3 regions of the Luteibacter sp. P4_D7_3 genome follow, and region 1 is predicted to be linked to each of the others. Evidence: riboswitches for the same ligand, from Rfam matches in the RefSeq annotation. Region 1 holds a riboswitch; each other region holds the start of a gene.

Evidence for each region. Region 1 has a riboswitch for cobalamin ahead of AC1DSN_RS02995 (CoA-acylating methylmalonate-semialdehyde dehydrogenase). Riboswitches for the same ligand answer to the same signal wherever they lie in the genome.
Region 2: another riboswitch for cobalamin. It lies ahead of metE (5-methyltetrahydropteroyltriglutamate--homocysteine S-methyltransferase); the one in region 1 lies ahead of AC1DSN_RS02995 (CoA-acylating methylmalonate-semialdehyde dehydrogenase).
Region 3: another riboswitch for cobalamin. It lies ahead of AC1DSN_RS00380 (ribonucleoside-diphosphate reductase subunit alpha); the one in region 1 lies ahead of AC1DSN_RS02995 (CoA-acylating methylmalonate-semialdehyde dehydrogenase).

What each region holds. Positions count from the first base shown of each region.
Region 1 is NZ_JBFUIT010000014.1:2,309-13,649, reverse strand. It holds gene AC1DSN_RS03040 (hybrid sensor histidine kinase/response regulator) at 1-740, opposite strand, end outside; gene AC1DSN_RS03035 (cobalamin-binding protein) at 829-1,701, opposite strand; gene AC1DSN_RS03030 (ABC transporter ATP-binding protein) at 1,698-2,486, opposite strand; gene AC1DSN_RS03025 (FecCD family ABC transporter permease) at 2,483-3,484, opposite strand; gene AC1DSN_RS03020 (Fic family protein) at 3,514-4,659, opposite strand; gene mmsB (3-hydroxyisobutyrate dehydrogenase) at 4,766-5,653, opposite strand; gene AC1DSN_RS03010 (enoyl-CoA hydratase/isomerase family protein) at 5,650-6,831, opposite strand; gene AC1DSN_RS03005 (enoyl-CoA hydratase) at 6,828-7,622, opposite strand; gene AC1DSN_RS03000 (acyl-CoA dehydrogenase family protein) at 7,619-8,797, opposite strand; gene AC1DSN_RS02995 (CoA-acylating methylmalonate-semialdehyde dehydrogenase) at 8,809-10,332, opposite strand; cobalamin riboswitch at 10,456-10,674, opposite strand; gene AC1DSN_RS02990 (aldo/keto reductase) at 10,715-11,341, opposite strand, start outside.
Region 2 is NZ_JBFUIT010000016.1:7,943-13,851, reverse strand. It holds gene AC1DSN_RS03330 (alpha/beta fold hydrolase) at 1-76, opposite strand, end outside; gene AC1DSN_RS03325 (YcxB family protein) at 191-682, shown strand; gene metK (methionine adenosyltransferase) at 783-2,003, opposite strand; gene metE (5-methyltetrahydropteroyltriglutamate--homocysteine S-methyltransferase) at 2,255-4,546, opposite strand; cobalamin riboswitch at 4,743-4,961, opposite strand; gene AC1DSN_RS03310 (glycosyltransferase) at 5,051-5,909, shown strand, end outside.
Region 3 is NZ_JBFUIT010000001.1:83,030-94,370, forward strand. It holds gene AC1DSN_RS00360 (family 78 glycoside hydrolase catalytic domain) at 1-2,064, opposite strand, end outside; gene AC1DSN_RS00365 (DUF2501 domain-containing protein) at 2,197-2,649, shown strand; gene AC1DSN_RS00370 (SDR family oxidoreductase) at 2,717-3,625, shown strand; gene AC1DSN_RS00375 (hybrid sensor histidine kinase/response regulator) at 3,628-6,462, opposite strand; cobalamin riboswitch at 6,653-6,864, shown strand; gene AC1DSN_RS00380 (ribonucleoside-diphosphate reductase subunit alpha) at 7,032-9,536, shown strand; gene AC1DSN_RS00385 (ribonucleotide-diphosphate reductase subunit beta) at 9,702-10,730, shown strand; gene AC1DSN_RS00390 (acyl-CoA thioesterase) at 10,900-11,289, shown strand.

The DNA of each region.
Region 1 (11,341 bases):
GTGAGCCAGAACGGCAGTCCGACCACATCGTCCAGCGTCGCTTCGACGCCGGCCAGCGCTGTGGCGTTCGCGTAGACCACGTTGCCATCGGGCGAGAGCAGGTACTGGTAGAGGTGCGAGGTCTCGAAAATGGTGCGCAGGTTGGCTTCGCTGCGTTCGAGCGCGGCCGTGCGCTCGGCCACCATGGCTTCGAGGTGCTCGCGAAATCGCCGTTCGCCCTCGCGTACGTTCTCTTCTGCGCGGACACGGGCGGTGGTCTCCACCACGAAGGCGATGACGCCGCCGGGCATCCCGCTCTCGTCGAGGACCGGCGAGTAATCCAGGTTCATCCACACCGGTTCGGGCTTTCCATTCCGTTCGAGCGTGAGCTGCTGGTCCTTGTACGCCAGCGTGCCGCCCGCAAGCCCTACCCGCATCACGTTGTCGTTGAAGTCGGCGACCTCAGCCCAGCCCTTGCGCACCTCCGAACCCAGCAGTCGCGGATGCCGGGCGCCGGCGAAGATGGAGTACGCGTCGTTGTAGATCATGATGCCCTGCGGGCCCCACAACAGCACGATAGGAACGGGTGAGAGCAGCAGCATGGCGGTAATGGTGCGCAGGCTCTGCGGCCACGTCTCGAGCGCGCCCAAGGGTGTGCGCGTCCAGTCGAATGCGCGAATCAGCGCACCGGCTTCACCACCGCGATCCAGCCACGAAAGGCCGTCGGTATCACCAGGCACGAAAGGGGGATGTCGGGTCATCGGAACCGGTCCACAGGGCTCGTGGTGAGGATTCTAGAAAGCCATACGTGATGGCGACCACAAGACGGGGTCGCGGGCGCGCTAAGGGTCAGCGCCGGTTTCGGGCACGGGCTTCGTCCAGCCGGCGGCACAGCACATCCACACTGGCGAGGATGGAGGGCGAGGGCGAGGCGAGTGTGGGGGTATCGACGGTCATCACGTTGTCGTGCTTCACCGCACTCAGGAAACCACTCTGGCGCCATACGGCGAGGTCGTCGTGGCCGCCGCCGTCGCCGCTGATGATGACGTCGGGATCGCGCGCCAGCACGGCTTCGCGCGTGACGGTGGGCGCTGCCTGCGAGAGGTCGGCGAAGATGTTGTCACCACCGCAAAGGTCGAGCGCGTCATCGATGATCTGCGCACGGCCGATCGTCATCAGGGGACGGTCCCATATCTGGTAGAAGACCTTCAGACGTGCCTTGCCGGCATAGTCGCTGCGAAGCTTCGCCAGCGAGGCGTCGAAAGCCGCCGCGTTCCGATCGGCTACGTCCTGCGTGCCGGCGAGCTTCCCGAAACGTCGCGTGGCGGGTGCGACGTCGGCGAGACGCGTCGTCTCCGAATAGAAAATCGGAATGCCGAGCCGACTGAGTTTCTCCACCTGTGCCGCCGGCGTGCCGCTTCGCCAGACGACGATGACGTCCGGCTTGAGACCGACGATCCGCTCCAGATCGATCATCGTGGCGTCGCCGATGATTGGCACCTTCTTCGCTTCGTCCGGATGATCGCTGAAGCGGGAGGTGCCCACGACGTAGGACCCTGCGCCGGCGGCGAAGAGTGCGTCGGTAATGTTCGGTGCGAGGCTGACGATGCGATGGGCGGGAGCCTTGAGCGTGACCGTGCGTCCCGCATCGTCGGTCACCGTCACGTCGGCGCTGGCGGCGCTGGCGATAAAAAGGGCGAGAAGGCCAAGGGCGCGAATCATGGGGAACGTCCGTTGAGGCGTCCGGCACGGAAGAAACGTTCGCCGTCGAGTGTTACGCCGTGGATGGGATGGTGGAAGGCAGCCGACAGATGTTCGCTGGTGATGACCTCGTCCGTGAAGCCGGCAAGCGCACCGCCACTGCCGTCCAGGAGCACGGCATGCGTCGCGTGCTGGAAAGCCAGGTTGATGTCGTGCACCGTATACACCACGGATTTTCCATCATGCGCCGCGGTGTGCAACAACTCGTGCAGGGTCTTCATCTGGTGATGCAGGTCCAGCGACGACAGAGGCTCGTCGAGGAGCATCACGTCGACATCCTGGGTGAAGAGTGCGGCGATGTTCACGCGTTGGCGCTCGCCACCGGAGAGGGTCGTCACGTCGCGCTCCGCCAACGATTCCAGTTCGAAGGTGCGCAGGGCACGCTGCGCCGGCTCGAGATCCTCGTCGCCCCATGCCCAGAACGGCAGCCGAGGGTGCCGTGCGGCGACCACCGCTTCCATCACGGTAAGACTGAAGGCGTCGACGATGGATTGCGGCAGGAAGCCACGCAGGCGGGCAAGCTCGATCGGCCGGTACGCCCGTATATCGCGGTCGCCCAGCAGCACGCGTCCCTGGTCGGGTTCGCGCAGGCCGGCAAGCGCACGCAGCAAGGTCGACTTGCCCGCCCCGTTCGGACCGAGCACGCACCAGACCTGGCCGGGTTCGACGCGCATGCTCAACTCGCGCACCAGCATGCGTTCTCGTACGGAGAGGCTGACGGCCTCAGTGGCGAGAACGCTGCTCATCGGCGCTTCACCAGCAGGAACATGAAGGTCGGTACGCCGATTACCGCCATGACGGCGCCGACCGGTAGCTGGATGGGATCGGCGACGATCCGCGAGATCGTGTCGGCCACGACGACAACGATGCCGCCACCAATCGCGCACGCGGGAATCAGCACGCGCTGGTCATTGCCGATGACACGGCGCAGCGCATGCGGAACCACCAGCCCGACGAAGCCCACGGTACCGGCGGTCGTCACCGCGACGGCGGTCGCCAGCGAAGCGATGACGAAGATCGCGGACTTCACTACGTTGGGGCGAACGCCAAGCGCGCTGGCGGACTCTTCGCCGCGACCGAGAAGGTTGAGCTGCCGCCCGAGCGGTACGACGCACAGCACGCCAAGCAACAGGCTGACCACGGGGAGCAACGGATTGGCCACGCCGCTGAGGTCGCCCATCATCCAGAACAGCATGCCGCGCAGGTTCTTGTCCGGCGCCAGCACCAGCATCATGCTGACGATGGCGCCGAAGCCGGACGCCAGCATCACGCCGATCAGGATGAGGTCGGTGGAGTCTTCGCGTTGCGCGGCACGCTGGCGGGACAACAGATCGCGATGGCCGAGCACGAACACGGCCAGGCAGGCGAGCAGCGCGCCTGACGCCGCGCCCGCGGCGATCAGCACGGCGCCAAGTCCCCCCAGCATGGCGCCCAGGGCGCCCACCGAGGCCCCGCCGGAAAGGCCGAGCGTATAGGGATCGGCCAGCGGGTTGCGTACCAGGATCTGCATCAGGCAGCCCGACATCGCGAGCAGGCCTCCCACGCCGTACGCCGCGATGGAGCGGGGCAGGCGCAGTTCCCAGATGATCGAATGCATGGGCGTATCCATCGACGACACGAGGCCCTGCCACGATGCGGCGACGGTCGAGTCTCCGCCGCCGATCAGCACGGACGCGAGTACCGCGATGACGGCAATGAGCAACATGCCAAGCCAGAGACGGATCGCGGATCCGAAGGTCGCCATGCGCGGTGCTTTCGCAGAGAGCCTCGTCGTCATCGCATCGAGCGCTCCGCCCAATCGATCTCGTAGCGCGTACTGCGGCCCCCGCCGGGGAGTCGGCGCAGTAGACCTTTTTCCGTGAGGTCGCCCAGGTGACGCGTCGCCGTGGCCTTCGAGACTTTTGCCACGGCCTGGTACTGCGAGGCGTTGATGCCATTGGCGAAGCCGCGTTCACCACCATCGAGCAGACGATTGATCACCTTGCGCTGTTCCGCCGTAAGCACGTGGTCTCCGTGCTCGCGCCAGAACCGCGCCTTGTCGAGCACGCGGTCGATGCGCAACAGTGCCTGCTCGAGGCTGTTCAGCAACGTCTGCAGGAACCAGACCAGCCATTCCGTGATGTCGAGGTCGCCCTTTTGGCTCTGTTCGAGCACGCGGTAGTAGCCGGAGCGGTCGGCAAGAATGCTGGCCGACATGGTGTAGAAGCGGATGGCCTGATGTTCCGCCTGGGCCAGTGCCAGATCGGTGATCGCGCGCGTAAGTCGCCCGTTGCCGTCGTCGAAGGGATGTAGCGTCACGAACCAGAAGTGGGCAATGCCGGCGCGCAGGAGTGGGTCGAGCGTCGATGTCCGCGCACTCGACTCGAACCATGCGAGAAAGGCGTTGACCTGGGTGTCCAGGCCCTCGCGTGGCGGGGCCTCGAAGTGCACGGTCGGCTTGTCGAGGCGGCCGGAAATGACTTGCATCGGCGCGTCACCCCGGAGCTCACCGATACGGATGCGTACCGGAAGCCATGTCTCCCGCGCCGGAAACAACAGGTGGTGCCAATGAAACAGCCGCGGGAGGTCGAGCGGCTGCGTGTAGTGCTGGGTGGCGTCAAGCATCAGCTCGGCCAGGCCCTCGCTGCGCGGCGTGCTGCGTCCATCCATCTCACCCTGGAGCCCGAGTCGCCTTGCCAGCGATGACCGTACCGAGGCCGCGTTGAGTGGCTCGCCCTCGATGGCGGAGGACGTGATGATGTTCTGGAGGAGGGAATCCAACTCGGTTTCGAGACCCGCCTCGGCACCGGCCGAACCCACCGCGCCCAGTAGGCGTCCCTGAGCCAACTGGCACGCTCGCAAAAGGGCTGGCACACCGTCACCGTGCCAGCGAAAGGCCGGCCAGTCAGTGTGTTGCCAGATCCATTGGGGGTCGGTCATGTCGCCTCTCTCTGACCCGATGAGCCGAATGCCGATGCTATTCGGCTCATCAAATGAGCCGAATATATCGTTTAATCGGCTCACATGCCACGCCAGCGCCCTGTCCTCAGGGCTTTGCGACGAGCTTCACGACGCTGGAGAAGTCCAGCCCGCCATGACCCGCCTGGCTGTTCATGGCGTAGAGATTGCGCGCGAGTTCGCCGAGCGGAATCGATGCGCCCACGCCCATCGCCGCCTCTGCCGCGAGTCCGAGATCCTTGAGCATGAGGTCGTTGCCGAAGCCGCCGGTATAGCCGCGCGAGGCAGGTGCGTTCTCCAGAACACCCGGCCAGGGATTGCAGACTTCGGTGGCCCAACTGCGGGCCGTGCTCACGGCCATCATCTGCGACAACACGGCGGGGTCCAGTCCGTGGGCGACACCGAGCGCGATCGCCTCGCCGGTGACCGCCATGATGACCCCGAGCGCCATGTTGTTGCACAGCTTGGCCACCTGGCCCGCACCGCTGGCGCCGACGTGGAAGATGTTCTTGCCCATGTTGGCCAGCACGGGGCGCGCCCGCTCCAGCGCGTCCCTCTCGCCGCCCACGATGAAGGTGAGCGTGCCCGCTGCCGCACCCGCCGTGCCACCGGAAACCGGCGCATCGATCATGGTCAGCCCACGTTCGCCAGCCGCCCTGGCGACCTTCTGCGCCGACGCGGGAGCGATCGTGCTGCAGTCGATCACCAGTGCGCCATCGGCAATGTGCCGGAGCAGCCCGGACTCACCCAGGTACAGCCCTTCGACATGGCGACTGGCCGGCAGCATGGAGATCACGACCTCCGCGCCCTGCACGGCGTCCGTTGCCGTGTTCGCGGCGCTTGCGCCGTGGGATACGGCCTGTGCAACCGCCTCGGCGGCAAGGTCGAAAACATGCAGCGTGTGCCCGGCTTTGAGCAGGTTGGCAGCCATCGGGCCACCCATGTTGCCCAGGCCGATAAAGGCGATGCGGCTCATCGTTCATTCCTCGGAGCGGTGTCGTTGCCCAGGTCGCGCAGCGGATGCTCGCCGGCGTTCCAGGGCGCAATGAAGAAGGGTGCGACCCACGTCGGCGTCGCGTCGGCCAGGGTCGCCGGACGCCACCGCGGCGTGCGGTCCTTGTCGATCAGCAAGGCGCGGATGCCTTCGGCGAAGTCGCCGTGGGCGGCGCAGCGCAGGGAGACCACGTATTCGAGGCGGAAGGTGTCGGCCAGCGACAGATGCGAAGCGCGCTGCTGTAATTCAAAGGCCAATCGTGCGGAACCGGGCGCACCCGCGTCCAGCGTCTGCCTCGCCGTGACCAGCCATGGATCGTCGCCTGGCATGGCCTGGATCGCGGCAACGACCATGCCGAGGTCGCCGTGTGCACAGGCAGACGCGATCGCGGCGCGGTGGTCCTGCAAAGGACCGGACGTCGGCGGCACGGCGAAGCGCTCGAGCACCTCCGTGAGCAGGGGCGCGTTGCGCTGGTTATCGTCCGACCATGCGGCAAGGAGCAGGGCCGCATCGAGATGCTCGCGACTGGCTACCGGTAGCTGCACGTCGGCGAGGCCGGCATGAATGGCGTCGCCACTGTTCAGGGGCGCGCCTGTGAGGGCAAGGAAAATGCCCGCCTTTTCCGCCACCCGGTGCAGCAGGAAACTACCGCCGACGTCCGGATACAGGCCGATGGTGATCTCCGGGAATGCGAGGCGCGAGCGCTCCGTCACCACCCGGTGGCTCGCGCCTGCCATCAAGCCGATGCCGCCGCCCATGACGATACCGTGGCCCCAGCAAAGGATGGGCTTCGGATATGTATGGATCAGGTAGTCGAGACGGTACTCCACCGAAAAGAAGTCACTGGCGTAGGCGTTGTTCCTCACGTCGCCGCTACCGCTGGCTTCGTAGTCGCGCATGGACCGATACAGGCTGTGCAGGTCGCCCCCCGCGCAGAACGCTTTCTCACCGGCGCCTTGCAGCACGACCAAGGCGACGGCCTCGTCGCCAGCCCAAGCGCGCAACCGCTCGTCGAGCAGCCGTGCCATGTCGAGTGAAAGACCGTTGAGGGTCTTCGGTGCGTTGAGCGTGGCAACGCCAATGCGTTTGCCGTTACCGGCAACACGTTCCTCGAAGAGCACCGGTGCTTCGGCCGAGGGCGGGAGAGTCACGTCGCTCATGCGTTCTTCCACGTCGGTGCGCGCTTTTCGAGAAAGGCGAGCACACCTTCCTTCTGGTCCTGGCTGTCGAACAGATCCACGAAGGCTTCGCGTTCGCTGACCAGGGCCGTGGCGTGGGTTTGCGTGCGCGTGGCCTGGACCAGCCGTTTGCATGCCGCGACGCTGGTCGGACTCTGCTTGCCGGCTTGCAGCGCCCAGGCGATGGCGCGAGCGCGCGATTCGCCTTTCGGCACGACGTCTTCGACCAGACCGATGCGCAGTGCCGTTGCCGCATCCACTCGCTCACCCAGCAGGATCATTCGCTTGGCCCAGCCTTCGCCGACCAGACGCGCGAGGTTCTGCGTGCCACCCGCACACGGCAGTAATCCGACGCCAGCTTCGGGTAACGCCAGCTGAGCCTGTTCCTCGGCGATGCGCAGGTCGCAGGCGAGGGCGCATTCGAGACCGCCGCCCATGGCGTAACCGTTGATCGCTGCGATGCTCACCCCGCGGAAGGCGGACAAGGCCTCGAACGCTTCGCCGAAGCGGCGAGCGGCTTCTCGCGCCACGGCCTTGTCGCCATCGGCGAACTGTTTGAGGTCGGCGCCGGCCGAGAAGAACTTCTCGCCTTCGCCCGTGACCACCAGCGCATAGATATCGCGGTTGGCGTCGAGGTCGTGGACGAGGTGGCGCAAGGCGACCAGGCTATCGCGGGTCCAGGCGTTGGCTGGGGCATTGGCCAGCGTGACGATGGCCACGTGGCCGTCGATCTCCAGCGTAAGCCCGGTGTAGCGCGTCGCGGTGTCGCTCATCGCAGTTCCTCTTCGGTATTGAGCAGGTGACGCGCGATGATAACGCGCATGATTTCATTGGTACCCTCGAGGATCTGGTGCACGCGGGAATCGCGCAACAGCCGTTCGATCGGGTACTCGCGGATGTAGCCATAGCCGCCATGAATCTGCAGGGCATCGTTGCAGATGGTGAAACCGGCGTCCGTGGCGAAGCGCTTGGCCATCGCACACCATACGGTCGCATCGCTGCTGCCGGCATCCAGCTTGCGTGCCGCCGTATGCACCATCTGGCGTGCGGCGACGAGCTGCGTGGCCATGTCGGCAAGTTTGAACTGCAAGGCCTGGAATTCCCCCAGCTTCTTGCCGAACTGCTTGCGCTCACCCATGTAGCGACGGGCTGCATCCAGTGCGCCCTGGGCGGCGCCGAGCGAGCATGCAGCGATGTTCAGGCGCCCGCCATCGAGTCCCTTCATCGCGATCTTGAAACCTTCGCCTTCGGCACCCAGTCGATGGTCCGCGGGAATACGCACGCCGTCGAAGCTCACGCTTCGCGTCGGTTGACTGTGCCAGCCCAGCTTCTCCTCATTGCGCCCATAGCCGATACCCTGAGAATACGCCGGCACCGCGAAGGCACTTATGCCGCGTGCGCCGCCTTCACTGGTGCGTGCCATCACCACCAGCATGTCCGTCGCTCCGGCGCCGGAGATAAACGCCTTGTTGCCGCTGATCACATACGAGTCGCCGTCACGCTCGGCCCGGGTTTTCAATGACCCGGCATCCGAGCCGGCGCCCGGCTCGGTGAGGCAATACGACGCCAGCTTCGTGCCGCTGGCGAGAAGCGGTCCCCATATGTCGCGTAGGGCCGGCGTCGCGTGTGCGGTGAGCATCCAGGTGGCCATGTTGTGGATGCTGATGAAGGCGGCCGTCGAGGGATCGATGGCAGCGAGTTCCTCGAAGACGATGGTCGCATCCAGGCGCGTGAGCCCCGTGCCACCGGCCTTTTCGTCAACGTAAAGGCCGCAGAAACCAAGGTCGCCGGCCCTGCTTATCGCCTCACGCGGGAACTCGCTCTCTGCGTCCCAGCGCGCCGCATGTGGCGCAAGCTCGGCCAGGGCGAACGCGTGCGCGGCATCGCGAAACGCGAGCTGGTCTTCGCTCAGGTCCGTTTGTGGCGGTGGTGTCCGGGGAATATCCATGACCGCGGCCATCACTTGAGACTGATGGTGGTGTTGACGCCGACGTGTAGCGTGTCGTCGTCGAACCAGCGCTGTGTCACCGTCTTGGTCTGGGTATAGAACATGACGACCTGCTTGCCGTAGGGGCCGAGGTCGCCCAGCTTCGAGGCGCGCGAGCCGGTGAAGGAGAACAGCGGTACCGGGACGGGAATGGGCACGTTGATACCCACCTGGCCCACGTCGATGTCTTCCTGGAAGCGACGCGCAGCGGCACCGGACTGGGTGAACACGGCCGTGCCGTTACCGTTCGGATTGGCGTTGACCAGCGCGATCGCGTCGTCGAGCGAGTCGGCGGCAAGGATGACCAGCACCGGCCCGAAGATTTCCTCGTCGTAGATGCGCATGCCGGGTCGCACGCCGGAAAAGATGGTCGGACCGACGAAGTTGCCGTCCTCGAAGCCCGGCACCCGCGGTTTGCGGCCATCGAGCTCGAGGATGGCGCCTTGCTCGATACCCGAGGCAATAAAGGCCTCGACGCGCTCGCGCGCCGCACAGGAAATCAGTGGGCCGACATCGGTATCGGCGGCGTTGCCTGCGCCGACCTTCAGCGTCTTCGCCTTGCTTACGAGGTCGGCTATCCAGGATTGCGACTCGCCGACGAGCACCGCGGTCGAAGCCGCCATGCAACGCTGTCCCGCCGCGCCGAACGCCGCGCCCGCGAGCGCGTTGAGCGTCTGGTCCTTGTTGGCATCGGGCAGCACCACGGCGTGGTTCTTCGCGCCCATCATGCACTGCACCCGCTTGCCGGTCTGCGATGCACGGTGATAGACGTGCGTGCCGACACGCGTGGAGCCGACGAAGGACACCGCCTTGATATCGGCGTGGTCGCAAATCGCGTTGACCACGTCTTCGCCGCCGTGCACCACGTTGAGTACGCCCTTCGGGACGCCGGCTTCGAGCGCCAGTTCCACCAGGCGCATCGTCACCATCGGGTCCTGCTCGGACGGCTTCAGCACGAAGGTGTTGCCGGTGGCGATCGCCATCGGGAACATCCACAGCGGAATCATCGCGGGGAAATTGAACGGCGTGATACCCGCGCAGACACCAATCGGCTGCAGGAGAGTGTAGGTGTCGACGCCGCCGGCCACGTTGTTGGRGAGTTCGCCCAGCTGCAGGTTGCCGATGGCGGCCGCGTGCTCGACCACTTCGAGGCCCCGGAACACGTCGCCTTCCGCGTCGGGAAGGGTCTTGCCCTGTTCGGCGCTGAGCAGGGTGGCCAGCTCGCCCATGTGCTCGCGAATCAGTTGCTGGTACTTGAGGAAGATACGCGCGCGTACGCCGATGGGCGTCTTGCGCCAGGTCTTGAACGCTTGCGTGGCGGCGGCAACGGCAGCGTTCACCTCGTCAGCCGTGGCGAATGGCACGCGCGCGAGGATGGCCTGTGAGGCGGGATTGACGACATCGCGCCATTCGGTGGTTTGGGATTCGACGAAGACGCCGTCGATCAGCAACTTTACGGTCGCGACATCGGCCGCAACTGAGTCCAGCTTGTTCATGGTCCTGCTCCGTACGCTCACCCGCGAAATGGGTGCTGCGGAGCAGACAAGAGGACCCGGAGCAGCGGGTGGCCGCGCCGTATCAGCCCGTCCGGTTGCCCGCCGCAACACCCGAGGAGGCACCCTAAGGCGCCTGCACAGGCCGGTCTCCGGGCTTGCGAGCGATGCGTACCGCACCACCCCGACACCTTCCCGCGCTAGCGCAGTGGTCTCTCGTCGGGTGTTCTCGCTTACCGTTGCGGGGGCAGCGCCGGAATAGGATCTCGCGATCCGCACCGGCTTCCCGTTTCACCCTGCGCGCCGCGTAAGCGACGACAGGACACCTGTGATCTCCCGAGTGTAGCCGGGTGGCCGAACCGCTCAAGCTGCAGTGCGGTAGAACTCAGCGGCCGACGAGCGCCTGCAGGTGGGCCGGATAACGCTCTCCCTGCAGCGGAATCTTCGAGACCGAGTCGTGGATGTCGCGCAGATCCTCGTCGCTGAGTGCGAGGTCGGCCGCACCTAGGTTCTCTTCCAGTCYATGCAGCTTGGTCGTGCCCGGAATCGGCGCGATCCATGGCTTCTGGTGCAGCAGCCAGGCGAGCGCGATCTGTGCCGGCGTGACGTGCTTCGCGTTTGCGATGGTACCCAGCAGATCGATGAGTGCCTGATTCGCCTTGCGCGACTCCGCAGAGAAACGCGGCACGCTGTTGCGGAAGTCCTTGCTGTCGAAGCTCGTAGCGGCGTCGATCTTGCCGGTAAGAAAGCCCTTGCCCAGCGGGCTGAAAGGAACGAAGCCGATGCCGAGTTCTTCCAGGGTCGGCATCACTTCGGCTTCCGGCTCCCGCCAGAACAGCGAGTATTCGCTCTGCAGGGCCGCCACAGGCTGCACGGCGTGAGCGCGGCGGATGGTCTGCACGCCCGCTTCCGACAGGCCGAAGTGCTTCACCTTGCCTTCGGCGATCAGGTCCTTGACCGCGCCGGCCACCTCTTCGATGGGTACGGACGGGTCGACGCGATGCTGGTAGAA
Region 2 (5,909 bases), on a different contig from region 1:
CGTAGGCATAGGCCACCATGGTGCCGATGTCATGGCCGACGACGACGGCCCGGAGTCTGCTTCCAGTCGGATTCACTGCACTGTGCCACAGGTGATGATTCGAACGTCACATCCGCGGCTAAGTGGCTTCCACGGGCGATCTGGCGCGTGCGGGCTACCGCCGGATACGATGCTGCCTGGGGAGGGGCCTATGACGACCATGGACATCGTGCCGGACAACGACACGCATACGTTGCGCTACCGCTCGTCTCGCGTCGAGATCTGGCGGATCTACTGGCGCGCCTGGAGAAAGAAGTTCTGGGTGATCCATGTGATTGTCGCCGCCGACCTTGCCTGGCTTTGCAGCAACAACACACTGGTGTCGATGGCACTGTGGTTTGCGGTTTGGCTCCCCGTCGTCGTTATCTGCCTCGCGGCATTTCCCCAGATCATGTTCAAGCCTCAGGAGCGCACGTTGCACCTGACGCCCGAGGGATGGTCCACCACGATTGGACGCAAGTCCGGGTCGAAGCCCTGGAAGGAAATCCGCGGCATGGCGGAGACGCCTGAAGGCTTGGTCATCGTAGGAGCCAACGGAAACGCCATGGTGGTTCCGCAGCGTGCCTTCAGTGACGAGTTCCATCGGGCCGCCGTGGTTGCCGACGTGAGAAGCTGGTTTGCTGCCTCGCGAACGGCCGCCTGAGGGATCACGATGTCGCCGACAACCGTCCTGACGCTCGCACGGCACAAAAAAAACGGGCGCCAAATTGGCGCCCGTCTTCGTGTCACCTGTCGCGAACCGCTTACTTACCGCGAGCAGCCTTCACGCCAAGACCCGCGGCATCGCGCAGGATCTCGGCCTTGTCGGTCTTCTCCCACGAGAACGCCGTGAACGTGTTGCCGTTCTTGTCGGTCATCTCGTAGGGCTTGCGGCCGAAGTGACCGTTCGAAGCGGTCTGCTGGTACATCGGGTGCACCAGGTCGAGCATCTTGATGATGCCGAACGGACGCAGGTCGAAGTGCTTGCGGATCAGCTTCTCGATCTTCTCGTCGGCAATCTTGCCGGTGCCGAAGGTGGTCACCGAGATGGACGTCGGCTCGGCGACGCCGATGGCGTAGCTGACCTGGATTTCGCAACGGTCGGCGAGGCCGGCCGCGACGATGTTCTTGGCGACGTAACGCGCGGCATAGGCAGCCGAGCGGTCGACCTTGGACGGATCCTTACCCGAGAACGCACCACCACCGTGACGGGCCCAGCCGCCGTAGGTGTCGACGATGATCTTGCGGCCGGTCAGGCCGCAATCGCCCACCGGGCCACCGATGACGAACTTGCCGGTCGGGTTGATGTGGAACTTGGTGCCCTTGTGCAGCAGCTTCGCCGGCAGCACGGGCTTGAGGATCAGCTCGCGCACGCCTTCGATGAGGTCCTTCTGCTTCACGTCCGGATCGTGCTGGGTCGAGAGCACGACGGCGTCGATGGCGACGGCTTCGCCGTTCTCGTAGCGCAGGGTGACCTGGCTCTTGGCATCCGGGCGCAGCCACGGCAGCGGCGAGTTCTTCTTCTTGCGGACCTTGGTCTGCTGCTCGACGAGGCGATGGGCGTAGTGGATCGCCGCCGGCATGTATTCGCTGGTCTCGTTGGTGGCATAGCCGAACATGAGGCCCTGGTCGCCAGCGCCCTGTTCTTCCGGCTTCTTGCGGTCCACGCCCTGGTTGATGTCCGGGGACTGCTTGCCGATGAGGTTCAGCACGCCGCAGGTTTCGCCGTCGAAGCCGACTTCCGAGGAGTTGTAGCCGATGTCGAGGATGACCTTGCGGGTCAGCGCTTCGAGGTCGATCCAGGCGCTGGTGGTGATTTCACCCGCGACGATGGCGACGCCGGTCTTCACCAGCGTCTCGCAGGCCACGCGGGCACGCGGGTCCTGGGCCAGGATGGCGTCCAGAACGGCGTCCGAGATCTGGTCGGCGATTTTGTCCGGATGGCCTTCGGAGACCGACTCGGAGGTGAAGAGGAAGTTGCTCATCGCAGGTATATATCCTTCTTTACGGATAAAGAGATAAATGGGGGCGCGCCATGATACACGGCCTTTGCCGGGTTTGCAGAGGGAAGGGTACGCCGGGGTGGTGACGATTGCATGGATGTTCAGGCGCCCGGGCCGTCCGAACGGCTGCGCGGTGCCTGGTGGGAGCCGCTTCAGCGGCGATCCGGGGGCGCCAGGGCGTTGCCCGATGGCGCGGGATCGCCGATAAATCGGCTCCTACCAGGCGGGTGCCGTCAGGCCACGGCGGCCAGGCGCTCCCGGGCGGCCTTCGCCACCGCCACCATGCCCTTCAGGGCCTCGGAGACCTCGGGCCAGCCTCGGGTCTTCAATCCGCAGTCGGGGTTCACCCAGAGCTGGTCGGGTCGGAGCACCTGGAGGGCCCGGGCGAGCAGGTCGGCCATTTCGACCTCGGTCGGCACGCGGGGTGAATGGATGTCGTAGACACCCGGACCGATCCCATTGGGATACTTGAAGCGGGTGAACGCGTCGAGCAACTCCATGCGCGACCGGCTGGTCTCGATCGAGATGACATCGGCATCCATGGCGGCCACGGCCTCGATGATGTCGTTGAACTCCGAGTAACACATGTGGGTGTGCACCTGGGTCGAGTCGCTGACCCCACCGGCCGTGATGCGGAACGCATCGACCGCCCATGCCAGGTAGGCGTCCCACTCCGCGCGACGCAACGGCAGACCTTCACGCAACGCCGGTTCGTCGATCTGGACGATGCCGATGCCGGCCTTCTCGAGGTCGTGCACTTCGTCGCGCAAGGCCAGGGCGATCTGCCGGCAAACGTCCGATCGGGGGAGGTCGTCACGCACGAACGACCACTGCAGCATCGTTACCGGGCCGGTGAGCATGCCCTTCATGGGTCGGTCGGTGAGAGACTGTGCATACGCCGACCACGCCACGGTCATCGGTGCGGGACGCGCTACATCGCCATAGATGATCGGCGGCTTGACGCAGCGCGAGCCGTAGCTCTGCACCCAGCCGAGCGACGTGAACGCATAACCGGCCAGCTGCTCGCCGAAGTATTCGACCATGTCGTTGCGCTCAGGCTCGCCGTGCACCAGCACGTCGATGCCGGCCTCTTCCTGGAAGCGAACGACACGCCGCACTTCGTCGCGCAGGATGCCGGTGTACGCATCGTCGTCGAGCTTGCCCGAACGGTGGGCGGCGCGGGCGATACGCAGGTCGTTGGTCTGCGGGAACGAGCCGATCGTCGTCGTCGGCAGGTCGGGAAGGTCGAAGCGCTCACGCTGCACGGCCGCGCGGAAGGCGAAGGCCGAACGACGCTGGCCGAACTGTGGGGTGAGCTGGCGTACGCGGGCGCGAACGTCGGCACGGACTACCTCGCCAGAGCTCTGGCGGCCGACGACGATCTCGTGCTGGCGATTCAGCGTTTTCCGCGCGGCTTCGTCGCCCGCGACGGCATCCGCGTAGCGACGCAGCTCGGCGATCTTCTGCCGCGCGAACGACAGCCATTCGGCGAGGTGTGACGGCAGGTGCTTTTCTTCGGAAACGTCGATCGGCACATGCAGCAGGGAGCACGACGTCGACAGCCACAGGCGATCGCTGCCGAGGCGTGCGAGCAGGCGATCCACGCGGGGAAGGATGGTCGCCGGATCGCTCAGCCAGATGTTGCGGCCATCGAGGACGCCGGCGGAAAGGACCCGGTCGGCCGGCAGGGCATCGAGTACGGCGTCCAGCTGGTCGGGCGCACGGGCAAGATCGACGTGCAGGCCGGCAACCGGCAACGATGTGGCAAGTTCGAGATTGGCACCGAGCTCACCGAAGTAGGTGGCGAGCAGGACGCGCACGCGGCCGTGTGCGGCGATAGCCGCGTAGGTGCGCCGGAAAGCCTCGCGCCACTCCGCGTCCAGATCGAGCACGAGCGTCGGCTCATCCACCTGCACCCAATCGGCGCCTGCCGCTGCGACGGCATCGACGACACTCAACCATGCCGGCAACAGGGCGTCGAGAAGAGCCAGCGGATCGCTGCCATCGACGGTCTTGGACAGGCGCAGGAAGCTGACGGGCCCGAGCAGGACAGGGCGTGCGACGTGACCGGCGGCGATGGCCTCGCGGTATTCGGCGACGACCTTGTCCGGGCGTGCCGTGAAGAATTGTCCCGCCTCGAGCTCCGGGACGATGTAGTGGTAGTTCGTGTCGAACCACTTGGTCATCTCCAGGGCATGCAGATCCACATCGCCGTCCTGATGGCCGCGGGCCATCGCGAAATAGCCCGCCAGGGGGTCGCGGGAGGCGAGTTCGCGGTAGCGCGCGGGGATGGCGTCGACCAGCACGGCCGCGTCGAGCACGTGGTCGTAGAGGGAAAAGTCGTTTACCGGGACACTGTCGGCCCCGGCGTCGCGAGCGAGCTTCCAGTGGCGCTGGCGCAGTTCGCGCGCGACGGCGAGCAGTTCGTCGGCGCGGCTTTCTCCCTTCCAGTGGCTCTCGAGGGCGCGCTTGAGTTCGCGGCGTCGGCCGATGCGGGGGAAGCCCGGGTAAGTTACGTGTGGCATGGATAATTCCTCTTCGTGGCAAAGAGGAGGGAAGGGCGGCTGGTCGCGAACGCACGCGGACTGCCGCGACGAGGCATGGCAGGCGTGGGGCGTCATGCAGGCTAGCCGTCGACCTTCGCCCCCGCGGGCGAACCGGATGCCGCCCCTTGCGGAGCGCCCATCCAGGTCGGGCGGACCGTCCGCGCCCATGACGGCGCGAACGGTCCGGTCGGCGGCAGGTCTTCGGGCTCGTGGATGTGGCACCGGGCTGGTGCCGCCTTGTTCGTCGCTTCCCGGATCCCGTTCGATCCAGTGCCTGTGACGGACTCGTCTCCACATACCGCTGCGGGGCAGCGCCGGATTGACACCGGCTTCCCTCTTGGCTTTATCTCTCTATTCGAATAAAGAGATAAAGACCGCTAACGGGCGGAAAATTAGCCGTATGGACGCCTGAAGTCAATCGATGGCGATGCATCGCCTCGACATCCTGGCGGCGACCATGTGCCGACACCCAGGGAGCGCCACATGACCGCAAGACACATCGTGATGGCGACGGTCGGCTCGCAGGGCGACCTTTTCCCGTTTCTGGCCGCGGGGCGGGAGCTTCGGCAGCGTGGGTATCGTGTGACGATTGGCGCCCACGGCATTCATCGGGACGCCGTGGGCGAGGCGGGGCTCGATTTCGTGCTCGCCAGCGGCATCGCCGAGCCCGAAGACAAGGCGGCGTTCGCGGCGAGGGCCTTTCATCCCTGGCGCGGACCGCGCTTCGTGGTTCGCGACCTCGCCGCCGCGGACGTCGCGAGCAGCTATGCGGCGCTCGCGCCCGTTTGTGCCGATGCGGATGCCATCGTCACCTCCACGCTGGCGTTCGCCGGACAGATCCTTGGCGAGACCCGACGGATCACCTGGCTATCGGCGGCGCTGTCGCCTGCCGTCTTTCTTTCTGCCTTCGATCCACCCGCCACGGGCATCGAGTGGCTGGACCGGTTCCTGCGATCGTCGCCCCGGCGTGGTGCCTGGGTGCGTCGCATCGGCGAAACGGTAACCTCGCCCTGGACGAAAGCGGTGCGAAGCTTCCGGCAATCGCTGGGGCTCGCAACGGTGTCCGCGTGGGGCGATCCGTTTCATCGCGGTCAGCACGCGCGCGATGGCGTGCTGGCCATGTACTCGCCCTTGCTGGGCCGCCCACCACCGGATTCGCCCGCACACACCGTGGCGACGGGCTATTGCCGCTACGTGCCGTCGGGGGATGTGCTTCCGCCAGATCTGGCCGCGTTCCTCGATGCCGGGGACGCTCCGTTGGTGTTCACCCTTGGCTCGGCCGCGGTGCACGCCGGTGAGGCCTTCCTTCGCGAAAGCATGACGACGGCGGCCGCGCTGGGTC
Region 3 (11,341 bases), on a different contig from region 1:
CAACCCGTCGGGCACCAGTCCAAAGGCCAGCGCCAGCAGGTTGTGGGCCTGCCGGTAGCCCTGGTCGCCGTCGCCGCGATAACGGCCGGCCGCGCGATCCAGGAAGTGCGCATTGAAAGCGTCCCGCACAGTATCCGCCTGCGCATCGAAGCGAGCCGCCCGTGTCGTGTCGCCCAGCACACGAAGCATCCCGGCGGTCACCCGCTGCATCCGGTACAGGTAGGCCGTGGCGGCGATACGCTTGTCTTCGGGTGCGTTCTCGCCGCCCGGATCGGTTTCCGGGCTCACCCAGTCACCCAGTTCAGTGTCGGCGATGCCGCCGGGAGAACGCGCATTCTCCATCGCCACGTAACGCGCGATACCGTCGACGTGCTCTTCCATGGGACGACGGTCGCCGGCATGCATCCACAGCGACCAGGGCACGAGCACATAGGCGGCATGCCACGTGGGTGCGCGAACATCGCCCCAGCCGGGATTCGGCGCGATCAGCAACGGTGCGCCATCCGCTTTGCGCGTGTCGGCGATATCGCGCACCCACTTCGCCAGCAAACGATCGGCATCGACGTTGCGCAGGAACATATCTGCACCGAGCATGCCATCGCCGGTCCAGCCGTTCTTTTCGTACATCGGCGTGTCGGTGGGTATGCCATGCAGGTTGTTGAGCAGGGTGTCGACCGCGGCGCGATGGATCCAGTCGAGCAGCGGGTTGGCGCTTTCGAAGCGTCCGGTGACGTCGACGTCGGTATGAACGACCTGCGCCGTAACGGCACCGAGCGCGGGCTCGCCGCCCGGCCAGCCTTCAACCTGCACGTAGCGAAAGCCCTTGTAGGAGAAGCGCGGATGCCATGGTTCGTGATTGCCGGCAAGCGTCAGGCGATCCGTCTGGAAGCCTGCTTTGAAGTAGTGGTGTTCATCCCGCGCATCCACCGTGCCGTCCGGCATGAGTTTCTCGCCGTAGTGCGCGGTGATCGTCGTCCCTGCCGGCCCCGTCGCGTCGAACGTCGCCCAGCCTGCGATGACGCGCGCAAAAGCGAAGACAAAGACGCCAGGCTTCGGCTCCGTGACGGACGTGGCGTGCAGCGTGTCGGTTACGCGGATCGGCTGTTCCGTCTGTGCCACGAGCTTGCCTCGTGGTGCGGGAAGCACGGTAGCCGGCATCCACGTTGCGGGCATCGTTTCCCGTGCGTCGTACGTTTCGCCACCGTAGAGATCGTCGACCCGCGTAGGGCCGTCGGCAACCCGCCAGCTATCGTCGCTGACGATGTCCTGTACGCGCCCATCGGCGTACCGCACGCGCAGCAGGGTACGCATGCGCGGCTGCCCATGCCATGGCGCGCGCTCCCAATGCCAGACATTGGGATTGGTCATGCCATAAAAGCCGCGACCGAGTTCGGCAGCGAGCACGTGCTCGCCCGACGTCAGCGAGACATCGGTGGCTACGACCTCCACGCGCTTGTCGTAATCGGTGAAACCAGGGGCCAGCACGGCGTCGCTGATGGGACGACCATCGATGGAGAGGTCGGCGTAGCCACCCGCTGCGACGTAGAGCGTCGCCCGCTCGACACCTGCCTCGACGTGGAACGGTTTGCGCAGCAACGGTGCCGGAAGGCTTTCCGGGTCGGCCTTGCCGATCCATTGCGCACCATGCCAACCGGCTTCGTCGAGCGCGGTATCGAAGTGCGATGCCACGCTGCCACCGCCGTCGGTGGTACGGATGTCTGCACGCCATTCGTAACGCTGGCCTGGCTGCAGGACCGGGCCGGCATAGTCGATGTCGAAGGAACGCGCCGAACTTACGTTACCGCTGTCCCATACCGGCCGGCCTTCGTGCGTCACGATGATGCGGTAGGCGATCTGTCGTGTGCCGTTGGTGCGGGAGTCGATGAGCCAGGAGAATCGCGGCGTCGTGGCGTCGACGTAGGTCGGTGTATCCGTGCGTTCGACGCGGGGGGCGTGGACCGTGACGCCGGCACCCATCGCCGCTGAAGCGGCTCCTACGGGGGGCGAAAGTCCCACGGGGAGCGCGAGGACGATGGCGAGCACGAGAGGGCGGATGCTTGGCAAGGCCGGGACCTGTCGGGGGATGAAACGTCCGAGCATAACCGGCCAGGAAGGCGCTGCGGCTCCGGTCGCATACATCCATCTAACGCGCGAAGGTTTATCCCTTCCGGACCTCGAAATTCCGGAGCCAACGTCATGAAGACCGTCCTCGCCGGTATCGCCCTCACTCTCACCGTCGCCTCGGGCGCTGCCTCCGCCGCGCAGCTCGACAGCCTTAAGGGGATGATGGGTGGATCTACCAGTTCGCTGACATCGGGCAGTACCAGCAATGCCGCTGGCATCCTGCAGTATTGCGTGACCAACAACTACCTCGGGGGCGACAGTGGCGCCTCGGGGGTGAAGGACCAGCTGCTGGGCAAGCTCGGCGGCAAGTCGTCCACGGCCGCTGCCGCGCCAACGCAGGACGCGGGCTATCTCGACGGCGCCAAGGGCTTGCTCAAGTCCAAGGATGGCAAGACCCTCGACCTTGGCGGCGCGGTCGGCTCGGACAACTCGCCCACTGGCGACATGAAAGAGAAGCTCACGCACAAGGTCTGTAAAGCCGTGCTCAAGCAGGGCAAGAGCATGCTCGGCGGCATGGGCAAATGACATGACGTGGACGGGACATGGACGTTCCGCCCCGTAAACCGGAAAGCCTCCCCCAGAGGTTTTCCCCATGGCAAAGCACGCGACGTACGACCCTTATGCGATGCGCGACCCGCGCACGCAGTATCCGCAGCCGGACTTCTCCAAGCAGCCGCAACCCGCGCCCGGCCTCGCCAGGGAGATGGTGCCGCGCCCCGATCACGGCGAAACCAGTTATCGCGGCAATGGCCGCCTGAAGGATCGCAAGGCGCTGGTCACCGGAGGCGACTCCGGTATCGGACGCGCGGCGGCGATCGCCTTTGCGCGTGAAGGCGCCAGCGTGGTGATCAACTACCTGCCCTCGGAACAGAAAGACGCCGACGAAGTGATCGGTTTGCTTACAGGCGAAGGCCATACCGTGATCGGCGTGCCCGGCGACCTGAAGGACGAGGCGTTCTGCAAACAACTGATCGCGAAGGCCGTGAAGGAGCTGGGTGGCCTGGATATCCTCGCCAATGTGGCCGGACGCCAGCAGTTTGCCAAGTCCATCGACGAGCTGGAAAGTGCGGCGTTCCAGGAAACATTCCAGACCAACGTGTTCGCGCTGTTCTGGCTGTGCAAGGCCGCGTTACCGCACATGCCGCCCGGCGCCGCCATCGTCAACACCGCCTCGATCCAGGCCTACGAGCCGTCGGACATCCTCCTCGATTACGCGCCGACGAAGGCGGCGATCGTCGCGTTCACGAAGGCGTTGGCCAAACAGGTCGCCGAGAAGGGCATCCGCGTGAACGCGGTGGCGCCGGGACCCGTATGGACGCCGCTGCAGCCTAGCGGCGGACAGCCTCAGGAGAAGCTGGTGGAGTTCGGCAAGAACGTGCCGCTGAAGCGACCCGGACAGCCGGTGGAGTGCGCGCCGGTGTATGTGTTGCTGGCTTCGCAGGAGGCCAGCTTTATTACCGGGGAGACCTACGGGGTGACCGGAGGGCATATGTTGCCTTGAGCCTACGCCGGCCGCGTAATCCGTCCGATCGCATCGATCAGATCGGAGACCCCATACGGCTTGACGATGATCGCCGTGCGCGCGTCGCGCTGGACGCCATTGGCGGTCTGGTCGCCAGTGGCAAAGAGCACTGGCAGCGACGGCTGCACCTCGCGCATGCGCTCAGCCACTTCCACGCCGTTCATCCCGGGCAGGCCGACATCGGTGAGCAGGATGTCGATGGCTTCCGCACCGTGCAAGCGCATGGCTTCGTGACCATCCCCGGCTTCGTAGACCGTATGCCCACGACTTTCCAGCATCTCGGTGACTGCCATGCGGATGAGCGCATCGTCTTCGACTACCAGGATGCGCAAGGACGCCGGAAGGCCATGGGGCGGGGGTAACGAGGGTGCTGGCGCGGCCAGGGGGCCGACCGGCGCGCGCGGTACGCGCCCGGCGAGCACATGGCGAATCTTGCGCGCCAGCGCCTCGCGGGAATACGGCTTGCTCAGCAGCTCCACACCTTCGTCCAGGCGGCCGCCGTGCACGATGGCGTTTTCGGTGTACCCGGAGGTGAAAAGCACGCCGATGCCAGGCTGCCGCTCGACCGCCTTGCGCGCCAGTTCCGGGCTACGCAGTGGACCCGGCATGACGACGTCGGTGAACAGCAGGTCGATCGCAATGCCGCTTTCGATGATCGACAGTGCGCTTTCCGCATCGCGCGCCTTGAGCACGCGGTAACCCAGGTCGGTGAGCAGACCGACCACGGTGTCGCGCACGGCTTCGTCGTCCTCGGCGACGAGTACGGTTTCATCGCCGCCGCGTACGCCCTCCTCGTCGAGCTCGACCACGCGGTCTTCGCCCTGGGTCGAGCGCGGCAGGTAGATCTTCACCGTGGTGCCCTCGCCCGGCTCGCTATAGATCTTCACGTGCCCGCCGGACTGCTTCACGAAGCCGTAGACCATGGACAGGCCCAGCCCCGTACCGCGCCCCTCCGGCTTGGTGGTGAAGAACGGCTCGAACACCTGTCCAAGAATCTCCTGCGGCATGCCCGTACCGGTATCGGTCACGGCGAGCATCACGTACTGGCCCGGGCGGACGTCGGCATGGCCCTTGGCGTAAGCGTCGTCGAGCAAGGCATTGCCTGCCTCGACGGTGAGGCGACCCTGTCCGTTCATCGCGTCGCGCGCGTTGATCGCGAGGTTGAGCAGCGCGTTCTCCACGTTCGAGGGATCCACCAGGGTGTTCCACAACCCGCCGGCGATCACGGTTTCCACCTCGATGGCCTCGCCCAACGCGCGGCGCAACAGTTCGTCCATGTCGCGGACGAAGCGACCGATGTTGACGACCTTGGGTGCCAGCGGCTGGCGGCGACCGAACGCGAGCAGCTGTGCGGCAAGCTTGGAGCCGCGCGTGACACCCGCCATGGCATTGGCGACGCGACGCTCCGCGCGTTCGTTCCCGGAGACGTCGGCGGCGAGTAACTGCAGATTGCCGCTGATCACCTGGAGGAGGTTGTTGAAATCGTGGGCCACGCCGCCGGTGAGGTTACCGATCGCATCCATCTTCTGCGCCTGGCGCAACTGCTCCTGGACCACGTCCAGCGCTGCTTCGCGGTCACGCTCAGCCGAGACGTCACGGGCCACGGCGAAGATCAGGCCCTCGCTGGGCACCGCTCGCCACGAGAGCGTGCGCAAGCCACCGTCGGCGGTGCGATAGCGGTTCTCGAAGCGAAGCGTGGTCTCGCCATCGGCCAGGTGGCCGGTTTCGTCCTGGGTGCGCGAGATGTCTTCCGGGTGAACGAAGTCGAGATAGGAACGACCTAACGTGTCGCGCTCGCTCCAGCCCAGGATGGTTGTCCACGCCGGATTGACCGATAGCAGGCGGGTGTCGGTGTCGGCCACGACCAGGATGTCGCTGGAGAGAGTCCAGACCCGGTCGCGCTCGTAGGTACGCTCGACGACCTGGCGCTCGAGATCTTTGGCCAGTAGCCGGAGCTCGTGCTCGGCACGGCGCCGTTCCACGGCCACGCGCGTGCGGCTGGCTACTTCGCTGACGAAGCTGATCTCTTCCTCGGACCAGTCGCGAGGGTCCGCGTGGTTGAGGTACAGGAGGGCGACGAAGCCGCCCCGTTCCGTCACCGGCATATTGATGAAGGACAAGGCGGTGATGCCGGCCAGGGCATCGGCGGTGGCAGCCGTGCGTGGGTCCGTCCGGGCGTCGGTGATCACCGTGGTCACGCCACGTTTGAGCTCATCGATGTAGCTGCCGTAGTCGCGAAAGTGCAGTACGCCGGCGAGGGTCTGGATCCCTGGCGCATTCCAGTCTCGCTCCACCGTGATGGTTTCGGCCACCGGGTCGATCGTGCCGTAGCCGGCCCGGCTCACCTTCAGCGTCCGGCCGAGTACCTCGGCGACACGGTAGGCAATATCGATCGGATCTTCCAGATCGCGCAGCAGGTTGCCGATCTCGATCAGGGCAACGCGGCGATCTTCGGCGGCACCGGAGCCGTCGGTGCCCTCTCCCGCCGAACGGATCGTCACCGCCGCGGTGGCTGGCAAACCCGGCCGGGCTTCGAGCGATACCCGCACGTGGGCTCCATCGACCGTGGCGAGGGCCAGCTCGCGCACGCCGTTGCCTGGTATGACCAGCGGCAGCGCCGCGACAAGGCGATCGCGGCTGTCGGGGTCCCACAGGCCGAGGAACCCCGAAGGCTCGTGTTCGCGCAAGCGGGCGGTCACCCAGGCGTTGGCGTAGAGCAGCTCTCCCGAAGCCGACACGGCCGCAAAGCCAAATGGCAGGGCATCGAGCGCATGGGAAAGGAGAGTCTGGTCCTGCAATGCGAACGATGAGGGCATCTGTCGAGCAATCGTGGGAGGCTGGTGGGCGGCGATTTTATCGGTTCATTGTGGTTCCCTTTGTGTAGACGGCCTTCACAGAACCTTCATTGGCGAGCCGTCGAAAAACGCTTGACAACAGGGACTCCCCAGCCGATCAACCACCTACGCCAACACCCTACATCTTGTGTTGACGCACCCCTTCGCCAGCTATATCGTGTGTCTCGTTGGTGTCCGGAGAGGCGCGACTGCCCGTCGGACTTAATAGGGAATACCGGTGTGAATCCGGAACTGCCCCGCAGCGGTAAGTGGAAACGATCCCGTTCAATGCACTGGTCCTTCGGGGACTGGGAAGCGACGGGTAGGCGGACCGCAAGGTCCACGTCCACGAGTCCGAAGACCTGCCAGCAATCGGTGCCCGAGAGGCCTCGATAGTGGTGACGGCTTCCGCGGGGAAGCACGTCGCGGACCGGAGGCCTTCAAAGGCGCTCCGTCCCCGACATTTCCCGTGTTTTGCCCCCATCGCATCGAGCCGACCCTCGGGACGGAGGTTTGACCAAGGCCATGGGGCTGCCAACACAATGACGACGATGGATTCCGCAGCGCGCGAGCGCACCGAGACGGCCGACGCGGCCGCCACTCCCTCCGCAGCAACCGACAAGGCGCCTGCCGCCGGTTACAAGAACGACGCGCCGCCGGCCTTCGCGCTGACGCCGCCGCACAACCCCGGACAGATGCGCGTGACCAAGCGCAACGGCGGCCACGAAGTGGTCGACGTGAACAAAATCGTGCGCGCGGTGACGCGCAGCGCCGATGGCCTGTTTGCGGTCGATCCGATGCGCGTGGCGCTGAAGACGATCGGCGGCCTGTACGACGGCGCCACCACCCAGGAACTCGACCAGCTGTCGATCCGCACCTCGGCCGCGCTCACGGCCGAAGAGCCGGAATACGGCCAGCTCGCCGCGCGCCTGCTCGCCGCGTTCGTCGACAAGGAAGTGTCGGGCCAGGACATCCAGTCCTTCTCGCAGTCGATCTCGACCGGCTTCGACCTGGGCATCCTCAACGAGCGCCTCCGCGACTTCGTGCAGATCAACGCGCGCAAGCTCAACGATGCGATCGACACGACCGGTTCGCGTCGCTTCGAGTATTTCGGCCTGCGCACGGTGTACGACCGCTACCTGCTGCGCCACCCGACCAAGCGCTTCGTGATCGAAACGCCGCAGTATTTCTTCATGCGCATCGCCTGCGCGCTCGGCGGCAACGACGTGGCCGAGACGCTCGAGCTGTACCGCATGCTCTCGTCGCTGGAGTACCTGGCCAGCTCGCCGACCCTGTTCAACGCCGGCACCGCGCATGAGCAGCTGTCGTCGTGCTTCCTGCTCGACTCCCCGCAGGACGCGCTGGAATCCATCTACGCCAAGTATGGCGACGTGGCCCAGCTATCGAAGTTCGCTGGCGGCATCGGCCTGGCCTACTCGCGCATCCGCTCGCGCGGTTCGCTGATCAAAGGCACCAACGGCCATTCGAACGGCCTCGTGCCCTGGCTGAAAACGCTCGACGCCTCGGTTGCCGCGGTGAACCAGGGCGGCAAGCGCAAGGGCGCGGCCTGCGTGTACCTGGAATCCTGGCATGCGGACATCGAGGAGTTCCTCGAGTTGCGCGAGAACACCGGCGACGACGCGCGCCGCACACACAACCTCAACCTGGCCAACTGGGTCCCCGACCTGTTCATGCGCCGCGTGGAACTGGACGGCGACTGGTCGCTGTTCGATCCGAAGATCGTCCCGCATTTCGTCGACACCTGGGGCCCGACCTTCGACGCCGCCTATGAAAAGGCCGAAGCCGAAGGCCTCGCGTCGAAGTCGATCAAGGCACGCGAGCTCTACGCCCGCATGCTGCGTTCGCTGGCCCAGACCGGCAACGGCTGGATGACCTTCAAGGATCGCTCCAACGCGACCAGCAACCAGACCGCACTGCCGCAGAACGTCATCCACCTGTCCAATCTGTGCACCGAGATCCTCGAAGTGACCTCGGAAGGCGAGACGGCCGTGTGCAACCTCGGCTCGGTGAACCTCGCCCGCCACGTGGTGGATGGCCAGTTCGACTACGACAAGCTCGCCACCACCGTGCGCACCGCCGTTCGCCAGCTCAACCGCGTGATCGACCTCAACTTCTACCCGATCGCCACGGCGAAGACGGCGAACATGAAGTGGCGCCCGGTCGGCCTCGGCGTGATGGGCCTGCAGGATGTCTTCTTCAAGCTGCGCCTGCCGTTCGATTCGGAAGAAGCCCGCAAGCTGTCGACGCGTATCCAGGAAGAGATCTACTTCCACGCGCTGTCGATGTCGAACGAGATCGCCGAGCGCGACGGCCCGTTACCGGGCTTTGAAGAAACCCGTTCGGCCAACGGTGAAATGCAGTTCGACTACTGGCCGGCCGCCACGCCGACCGATGCCGACGGCCGCTGGGCCGATCTGCGCGAGAAGATCAAGGCCAAGGGCCTGCGCAACTCGCTGCTCATCGCCATCGCGCCGACGGCAACCATCGCCTCGATCGCCGGCTGCTACGAGTGCATCGAGCCGCAGGTGTCGAACCTGTTCAAGCGCGAAACACTGTCGGGCGACTTCCTGGTGGTCAACCGCTACCTGGTCGACGAGCTGAAGACGCTGGGCCTGTGGACCGGCGAAGTGCGCGACCAGATCAAGCTCGCCGAAGGCTCGGTGCAGGGCATCACGGCGATCCCGGCACGGCTGCGCGAGGTGTACCGCACCACCTGGGAACTGCCGCAGAAGGCGCTGATCGACCTCGCCGCCGCGCGCGGTGCGTACATCGACCAGAGCCAGTCGCTGAACCTCTTCATGGAGAACCCGAACATCGGCCAGCTCTCCTCCATGTACATGTACGCGTGGAAGTCCGGCGTCAAGACGACCTACTACCTGCGCTCGCGTCCGGCTACGCGTATTGCCAAGACCACGGTCAGCTCCCCGGCCGCCGTGCAGGCACCGATCGCCCCGGCCGCGGATGCACAGGAACAGGCCGAAGCCGCGGTGTTCTGCTCGCTGGAGAACCCCGAGTACTGCGAAGCCTGCCAGTAACAGTAGAGAAATGTAGGAGCCGATTCATCGGCGATAGGGGTACCGGAAACCTGTGGGAGCCGGCTATTGCCGGCGATCCCGCGGCAGCGGGCCAGACCGACGCAAGCACCCATCGCCGCTGAAGCGGCTCCCACAAAAGCCGCTCATTCTTTCCAGAGGTACCCGATGTCCGCTGCACCGATCACCCGCGACTCCAACATCCTCGACCCCGGCTTCGAACTGACGCTGCGGCCGATGAAGTATCCGCAGTTCTACGAGATGTACCGCTCCGCCATCCGCAACACCTGGACGGTGGAAGAAGTGGACTTCTCGCTGGACACGTCGGACCTGAAGTCGAAGATGTCGGACGCGGATCGCCACCTCATCCATCGCCTCGTGGCCTTCTTCGCCACCGGCGACACGATCGTGTCGAACAATCTCGTGCTGAATCTCTACCAGCACATCAATTCGCCCGAAGCGCGCATGTACCTCTCGCGCCAGCTTTACGAGGAAGCGCTGCACGTGCAGTTCTACCTCACGCTGCTCGACACCTATATCCCGGAACCGTCGGAGCGCAACAGGGCATTCGCGGCGATCGAGAGCATCCCGTCCATCGCAGCGAAGGGCGAGTTCTGCTTCAAGTGGATCGACTCCATCCAGGGCCTCAACCGCCTGGACACCCGCGAACACCGTCGCCAGTTCCTGCTCAACCTGATCTGCTTCGCCGCGTGCATCGAAGGCCTGTTCTTCTTCGCCGCGTTTGCTTACGTGTACTACCTGCGTTCGCGCGGTCTGCTGCACGGCCTGGCTTCGGGCACCAACTGGGTGTTCCGTGACGAGTCCGGCCACATGGCCTTTGCCTTCGAAGTCGTACGCACCGTGCGCGAGCAGGAACCGGATCTGTTCGACGACGAGATGCGCATGCAGGTCGAAGCGATGCTCGAAGACGCCATCGCCTGCGAAACGCTGTTCGCCCAGGACGTGCTCTCGGGCGGCGTCGCCGGCCTGTCGGTCACCGACATGCGCCAGTACCTCGAGTACTGCGCCGACCAGCGCCTTGTGCAGCTGGACATGCCGAAGAAGTACGGCTCGAAGAACCCGTTCGACTTCATGGACCTGCAGGACGTCCAGGAACTGACCAACTTCTTCGAGCGCCGCGTCTCGTCGTACCAGGTCGGAGTGGAAGGCGAAGTCGCCTTCGACCAGTCGTTCTAAGAATCTGGAACCTGGCGGAGATGAACCTGTGGGAGCCGGCTATCTGCCGGCGATCCCGCGGCAGCGGGCCAGATAGAGGCAAGCACCATCGCCGCTGAAGCGGCTCCCACAGTAAAGCGGTTTTGAGGCAGCGGCTGTATCATTGCTGCACTGCAACAGGAACAGCCTCATGACCGACATCGCCCGCCCCACCGAGGCCCGCCTCCTCGAAATCGTCTTCCCCGACCACACCAACCACCTCGGCACGCTGTTCGGCGGCCAGGCTTTGGCGTGGATGGATAAAGCGGCCTTCCTTGCCGCCTCCCGCTACTCCCGCCAGATCGTCGTCACCGCCCGATCGGAACAGGTCGACTTCCACGTTCCGGTGCGCAAGGGACAGATGGTCGAGCTGATCGCCACGGTCGTGTCGGTGGGCCGCACCTCGATGAAGATCGACGTGGCGATGTACACCGAAGACCTGCTCACCGGCGCCCGTGAGCTCTGCACCCGCGGCACGTTCACGATGATCGCGCTCGACGCCGAACATAAGCCGACCGCGGTCCAGCCGCTCCCCGCCTGACCCCGAACTCGTTGTGGGAGCCGATTCATCGGCGATCCCGCGGCCGCGGGAA